Regions from separate parts of the Arthrobacter zhaoxinii genome, predicted to be linked through region 2. Evidence: predicted binding sites of a transcription regulator. Region 2 holds the regulator's gene; each other region holds the start of a gene.
The links. The regulator HrcA, encoded in region 2, represses chaperone genes, less so after heat shock. The targets are predictions, from matches to a motif close to TTNGCACTCGNNNNNNNCGAGTGCNAA.
Positions count from the first base shown of each region.

Region 1 (2,264 bases), 740 kb from region 2:
GGCGTCGGTGACGAAGTACGGCGAGAGGTAACCCTTGTCGAACTGCATGCCCTCGGTGATGGCCAGTTCGGTCTGCGTCGAGGAGGACTCCTCGATCGTGATCACGCCGTCCTTGCCGACCGTGTCGAAGGCCTGGGCCAGCAGTTCGCCGATTTCCGTGCTCTGCGCGGAGATGGCGGCAACGTGGGCAACCTGGTTGCCTTCAACTTCCTTGGCGTTCTCCAGCAGGCGCTTGGCAACGGCGTCGACGGACACCTCGATGCCCCGCTTGAGCTGCCCGGGGGCAGCACCGGCGGCAACGTTGCGCAGGCCTTCCTTGACCAGGGCCTGTGCGAGCACGGTGGCCGTGGTGGTGCCGTCGCCGGCAACATCGTTGGTCTTGGTGGCAACTTCCTTGGCCAGCTGTGCGCCGAGGTTCTCGTACGGGTCTTCCAGCTCAACTTCGCGGGCAATCGTGACGCCGTCGTTGGTGATGGTGGGAGCGCCCCAGGTCTTGGCCAGGACGACGTTGCGGCCGCGCGGGCCGAGGGTCACCTTGACCGTGTTGGCGAGCTTATCGACGCCGGCTTCGAGCGAGCGGCGGGCGGAGTCATTGAACTCCAACTGCTTTGCCATGTGTGTGTCCTTTCCGACAACTACATCTGCATCAGAAAACCCCGGCCAGAATCTTGGCCGGGGTTTTCCAGGGGAACTACTTTACGACGACGGCCAGCACGTCGCGGGCGGACAGCACCAGGTATTCCTGGCCGCCGTGCTTGACTTCGGTTCCGCCGTACTTGGAGTAAATGACTACGTCGCCTTCGGCAACGTCAACCGGGACGCGGTTGCCGTTGTCATCAACGCGGCCGGGTCCAACTGCAACTACTTCACCCTCCTGGGGCTTTTCCTTTGCAGTATCCGGGATAACGAGGCCGGAAGCAGTGGTCTGCTCGGCTTCGAGCGGGCGGACAACAATACGATCCTCAAGGGGCTTAATAGAGACCGACACTCGGGCTCTCCTTTGCGTAGTTTCTAACGGAATGGGGCCGTTGGTCTGGCGCTGGCCGTCGTCGCGGTGCCGGTTCGCGCTTTCCCTTCGGGAGTTAGCACCCTCACGTTCGGAGTGCTAACTCAGACTTTATGCAACGGTTAGCACTCGGTCAAGGTGAGTGCCAGCACGCCCCGGTTTCCCCGCCCCTGCCCGCGGACTGCCGGGCCCCGGATGCGTAAACGGAATTTGCTTAGGCTCACCTAAGCGGGATAGCTTTCATCTGCGCGCACTATTAGAAAACATTTCTGTGCCCTATTCCCCCGGGTAGGCACAACGACTCTTACCGGAGCCCCCATGATTCCCAAGTCCCGCCTGCTGGCCGGAACCGCCCTTGTATCCCTCCTCGCGCTCAGCGCCTGCTCCACTGAAGCAGCAGATGCCGACGTCGAGTCCGCGCAGGCTAAAACCGTGACGGTTGAGCATGCCCAGGGAAGCACCGAAGTTCCGGTGAACCCGGAGACGGTCTACACCTTCGACCTCGGTGCCCTCGACACCATGGATGCCCTCGACATCGACGTCGACGGCGTGCCCGCCGCCAACTTCCCGGAGAGCCTCGCCAAGTACGGCGCCGAAGAGATCACCAAGATCGGCAGCATGAAGGAGCCCGATTTTGAGGCGATCAACGCCGGAGCTCCCGACCTGATCATCATTTCCGGCCGGGTGGCCGACTCCTATGACGAGCTGAGCGAGATTGCCCCGACCATCGACCTGAGCGTCGACAACGCCGACGCCTGGAGCTCCTTCACGGAGAACACCCAGACCCTCGGCACGATCTTCGAAAAGGAAGACCTGGTCGAAGAGAAGCTGAATGCCCTCGAAGGCAAGGTTGAAGACACCAAGGAACTGGCAGCCGATGCCGGCAACGGCCTGATCGTCCTGACCAGCGGCGGCGAAATGACCGCTTACGGCGCGGGCTCGCGCTTCGGCATCATCCACGACGTCCTCGGCGTCACGCCGGCCGCAGAGGTCAAGTCCGAAGGTGCCCACGGCGAAAAGGTTTCCTTCAACTACGTCGCGGATACCAACCCGGACCACCTGTTCGTGATTGACCGCGACGTCGCCGTCGGCACCTCGGGTGAAGCCGCCTCCGCCGTACTGGACAACGATCTGGTCAAGAGCACCAAGGCTGCGCAGAACGACAACATCACCATGCTGGATTCCGCCAGCTGGTACCTGGTCGGATACGGCCTGAACAATGTGGACACCATGGTTAACACCGTCCACGACGCTCTCT
Region 1 is NZ_CP104275.1:2,666,297-2,668,560, forward strand. It holds gene groL (chaperonin GroEL) at 1-615, opposite strand, end outside; gene groES (co-chaperone GroES) at 692-988, opposite strand; gene N2K95_RS12385 (siderophore ABC transporter substrate-binding protein) at 1,325-2,264, shown strand, end outside.
Region 1: the regulator HrcA is predicted to act here: its motif matches at 1,129-1,155, upstream of groES (co-chaperone GroES).

Region 2 (2,264 bases):
TCAGCACGTTGCCCGGCGCACCCGGAGAGGTCATGGCCTCGGCGGCTATCCGGGATTCCTTGGACCCCGGGACCAGATGGTCCACCAGGATCCCCAGCCGGCGGCCCGGCCCCGGCGCGAACTCCCGGACCGCTGAGTACAGATCGTCGACGCCGTGGAGGGGCTCGACGACGATTCCCTCCACCCGCAGGTCATCGCCCCACACCTTTTCCACCAGCTCGGCGTCGTGCTTGCCTTCCACCCAGATGCGGCTGGCGCGGGCGGTGCGGGCACGCTGGTTGGCGACGCGGACGGAGCCCGACGCCGTGCGGGTCGGACCCGTCTTCGGTGCGGCCGCCGCTGCGGGAACCACTTCCACCGGCTCGCCCTCGAGCAGGAAGCCGAAGCCGAGCTCGAAGGATTTCTTTTTTCCGCGCCGGTCCTCCAGCACCATCAGGTGCAGCCCGCCGGATTTCTCCACGCGGACCACAGCACCCACCCAGCCCGTGGCAACGTCCTCCAGGACCAGGCCGGTTTCAGCGCCGACTTTGCGCAGGGCGGTCCGGGCCGGTGCGGTGATGTCCTGCGGACCCCAGGAAAAGCTGGACACGAAGTTGCCTCACTTACGGTTCTGATCGGGCGGAAACCGCAGCAGGCCACGGGTTCCTCAATGCTAGCAACGCTGCTGATCCGTACTAGACTTAGCACTTGAACATTGCGAGTGCTAAACGTCCGGCGCTCCGCCCGCCGATCAACAGGGAGGGAAAACCATGAGTGAGCCACGCCGACTCGAGGTCCTCCGCGCCATTGTTGAGGACTACGTCCATTCGCGCGAGCCCGTGGGGTCCAAGGCGCTCGTGGAACGCCACCATCTGGGCGTTTCCTCCGCAACCATCCGCAATGACATGGCCGCCCTGGAGGAAGAAGGGCTGATTACCGCCCCGCATACCTCCGCCGGGCGGATCCCCACGGACAAGGGCTACCGCCTGTTCGTTGACCGGATCTCCGACGTCAAGCCCCTCTCGGCACCGGAGCGCCGTGCCATCTCCTCCCTGCTGGAGGAAGCGGATGACCTTGACGACGTGATGGACCGGACTGTCCGGCTGCTGTCCCAGCTGACCAATCAGGTAGCCGTTGTGCAGTATCCGCACCTGGGCAATGCCAAGGTCCGGCACATTGAATTTGTCCTCCTGGCGCCGGCGCAGGTGCTGGTGGTCCTGATCTCGACCACGGGCCGGGTGGAGCAGCGGGTGATGACCGTCCCGCAGCCCGTCACCGAGCCGGATCTGATGGATCTGCGCCAGCACTTCCTGTCCGTGCTGTCGGGCACGCCGCTGAGCAGCATCACCAGCCAGCTGGCCAATGCACTGACCACTGTCCCGGTAGAGCGGCGCCGCGTGGGCAACGCCCTGGGCCACTGCCTGGAGCAGCTGGCGGGCATCAACCGCGAGGACCGCCTGGTGATGGCCGGCACCGCCAATCTGGCCCGCTCCACGGTAGACTTCCCGCTGACCATCGGTCCGGTGCTTGAAGCACTTGAAGAGCAGGTGGTGATGCTGCGGCTGCTGTCCGAAATGGAACAGGATGCCCGCGGGGTTGCCGTCCGGATCGGACGGGAGAATCCGCACGGGGGATTGTCCGAAGCGTCGGTGGTGGCCACGGGCTACGGTCCCGATGCCACGGCGAAAGTCGGCATCCTCGGTCCCACCCGGATGGACTATCCCACCACCATGGCAGCAGTGCGTGCCGTGGCCAGGTACCTGTCCCGAATACTGAACAACTAGTCTGGTCCGCGCAGTTACGGGCCGCCCCTGCCGGGCAACCGGCGGGAATCCAAACTCCGCCTTCAAACGCTGAAGGCACGCAATACAGGAAAGCGATGTGCACGAGTGAGCGATCACTACCAGGTTCTGGGTGTCGGACGAGACGCCACCGGTGAAGAAATCAAGAAGGCGTACCGGAAGCTTGCCCGCAAGCTGCACCCCGACGTTAACAACGCTCCAGGTGCCTCCGATGAATTCAAAGCCGTAACGCATGCCTACGAGGTGCTTTCCGATCCGGAAAAGCGGCGGATCTACGACACCACGGGCAACGAGAACGGCAACGACAACGGCTTCGGCGGCGGCGGTTTCGGCGCCCAGGGCTTCGGCTTCCAGGACATCTTCGACACGTTCTTCGGCGGAGCTCCGCAGGGCGGCGGACGCGGCCCGGCTTCCCGCAGCCGCCGGGGCCAGGACGCGCTGATCAACGTCCGGATCGACCTCAAGGACGCCGTCTTCGGCACC
Region 2 is NZ_CP104275.1:1,922,718-1,924,981, reverse strand. It holds gene N2K95_RS08975 (DUF3097 domain-containing protein) at 1-589, opposite strand, end outside; gene hrcA (heat-inducible transcriptional repressor HrcA) at 750-1,763, shown strand; gene dnaJ (molecular chaperone DnaJ) at 1,869-2,264, shown strand, end outside.

Region 3 (2,264 bases), 1.3 Mb from region 2:
TGAGGCCGGCCTGGATGAGGGCCACGCCGCCGCCGGCGACGATGCCTTCTTCCACTGCAGCCTTTGCGTTGCGGACAGCGTCCTCAATGCGGTGCTTGCGTTCCTTCAGCTCAACTTCGGTTGCCGCGCCGGCCTTGATGACTGCAACGCCGCCGGCCAGCTTGGCCAGGCGCTCCTGCAGCTTCTCGCGGTCGTAGTCGGAATCGGAGTTCTCGATCTCGGCACGGATCTGGTTGACGCGGCCGGCGATCTCTTCGGCGTCGCCTGCGCCTTCCACGATGGTGGTTTCATCCTTGGTGACAACAACCTTGCGGGCCTTGCCCAACAGGTCCAGCGTGGCGTTCTCGAGCTTCAGGCCAACTTCTTCAGCAATGACCTGGCCGCCGGTGAGGATGGCGATGTCGGCCAGCTGTGCCTTGCGGCGGTCACCGAAGCCCGGTGCCTTGACGGCGACGGACTTGAAGGTGCCGCGGATCTTGTTGACAACCAGGGTTGCCAGGGCTTCGCCTTCAACGTCTTCGGCGATGATCAGCAGCGGCTTACCGGACTGCATGACCTTCTCGAGGACGGCAACGAGGTCCTTGACGTTCGAGATCTTGGAGTTGACGATCAGGATGTACGGATCCTCGAGGACCGTTTCCTGGCGCTCGGCGTCGGTGACGAAGTAACCGGAGATGTAGCCCTTATCGAAGCGCATGCCTTCGGTGAGTTCCAGCTCCAGGCCGAAGGTGTTGGACTCCTCGACCGTGATGACGCCTTCCTTGCCGACCTTGTCCAGCGCTTCGGCGATCAGGTCGCCGATCTGCTGGTCACCGGCGGAGATGGAAGCCGTAGCGGCGATCTGCTCCTTGGTTTCGATCTCCTTGGCGGAAGCAATCAGCTCGGCGGTGACAGCGGCAACAGCCTTCTCGATGCCGCGCTTCAGGCTCAGCGGGTCGGCGCCGGCGGCAACGTTGCGCAGGCCTTCCCTGACCAGTGCCTGGGCGAGAACGGTTGCCGTGGTGGTGCCGTCACCGGCAACATCGTCAGTCTTCTTGGCAACTTCCTTGACCAGCTCGGCGCCGATCTTCTCGTAGGGATCGTCCAGCTCGATCTCCTTGGCGATGGAAACGCCGTCATTGGTGATCGTGGGGGCGCCCCACTTCTTTTCGAGGACCACGTTGCGGCCACGCGGGCCGAGGGTCACCTTGACGGCGTCGGCGAGGATGTTCAACCCGCGCTCGAGGCCGCGGCGTGCCTCTTCTTCAAATGCAATGATCTTGGCCATAACGGCTATCGTCCTTCCGGAACAGTCATGCTTGGAGCAAAATGTTGCATTCCTGGCTGGAGTGCCCGCGACGGACGGTCCGGCTCGCGCGATCTCTTTACGCGCTCCCCGTTCCTCACCCCAGTGGGTTGCTTGTCCACTCAACACCGTCGGACATTTAGCAGTCATCCGGCAAGAGTGCTAAGTCAATAATTAGCACTCCCACACACTGAGTGCAAGCGATCACGCCGACATGATGCCGGGTTCACAGGGAACCGGCGGACCGCCGGCACGGGATGCAAAAGCAGCGGCGGAGCCGAGGCTCCGCCGCTGCCGATCCCGTCCCCAAGCCGGGAAGATGTACTTCAGAGTGGTTTACAGTGCCCGGACTTCCTCGGCCTGCGGCCCCTTCTGACCCTCGCCGATTTCGAACTCCACCCGCTGGCCTTCTTCCAGAGTCCGGTAACCCGATGCCTGGATGGCCGACCAGTGGACGAACACATCCGTTTCCGCCTCGTCGAGGGTAATAAAGCCGTACCCTTTTTCACCGTTAAACCACTTGACGATCCCCTGCGCCATGATGCTTCTCCAACCTAGATTCCAGATGCCGCCCTCCGGCGGCATGCTTGGACGCCGGAGGCGCCGGATCCGGCGCCTCTGTCGGTTCCCAAGGGAGGCCGAGGTCAGCGGCGCAAACCGGCTGGCATCACTCTAACCACGGTGATCCGGATCACCTATGCAGGGGTCAATAACGTTATGGTCTTTTTACCGCCCGGCCCGACTTACTCGACTTACTGGTATCCGGGACCCAGGACCACGGTGACGCTGGTGAAGCCGGGCGTTTCCAGAACCGGGATCCCCAGCTGAGCGCCGACTGCCTGTGCATTCGCTGCCAGCTCCGGTGCGCTGTAGTAGACGCCGGATCCCTGCTGGGGTGCGCCGGTCCAGTTGGCCACCGCGCCCACGGACCATCCTGCAGCTGACATCCGGCCGGAAACTCCGGCGCCGAGGCCGGTGA
Region 3 is NZ_CP104275.1:593,693-595,956, reverse strand. It holds gene groL (chaperonin GroEL) at 1-1,267, opposite strand, end outside; gene N2K95_RS02810 (cold-shock protein) at 1,622-1,825, opposite strand; gene N2K95_RS02805 (LytR C-terminal domain-containing protein) at 2,038-2,264, opposite strand, start outside.
Region 3: the regulator HrcA is predicted to act here: its motif matches at 1,425-1,451, upstream of groL (chaperonin GroEL).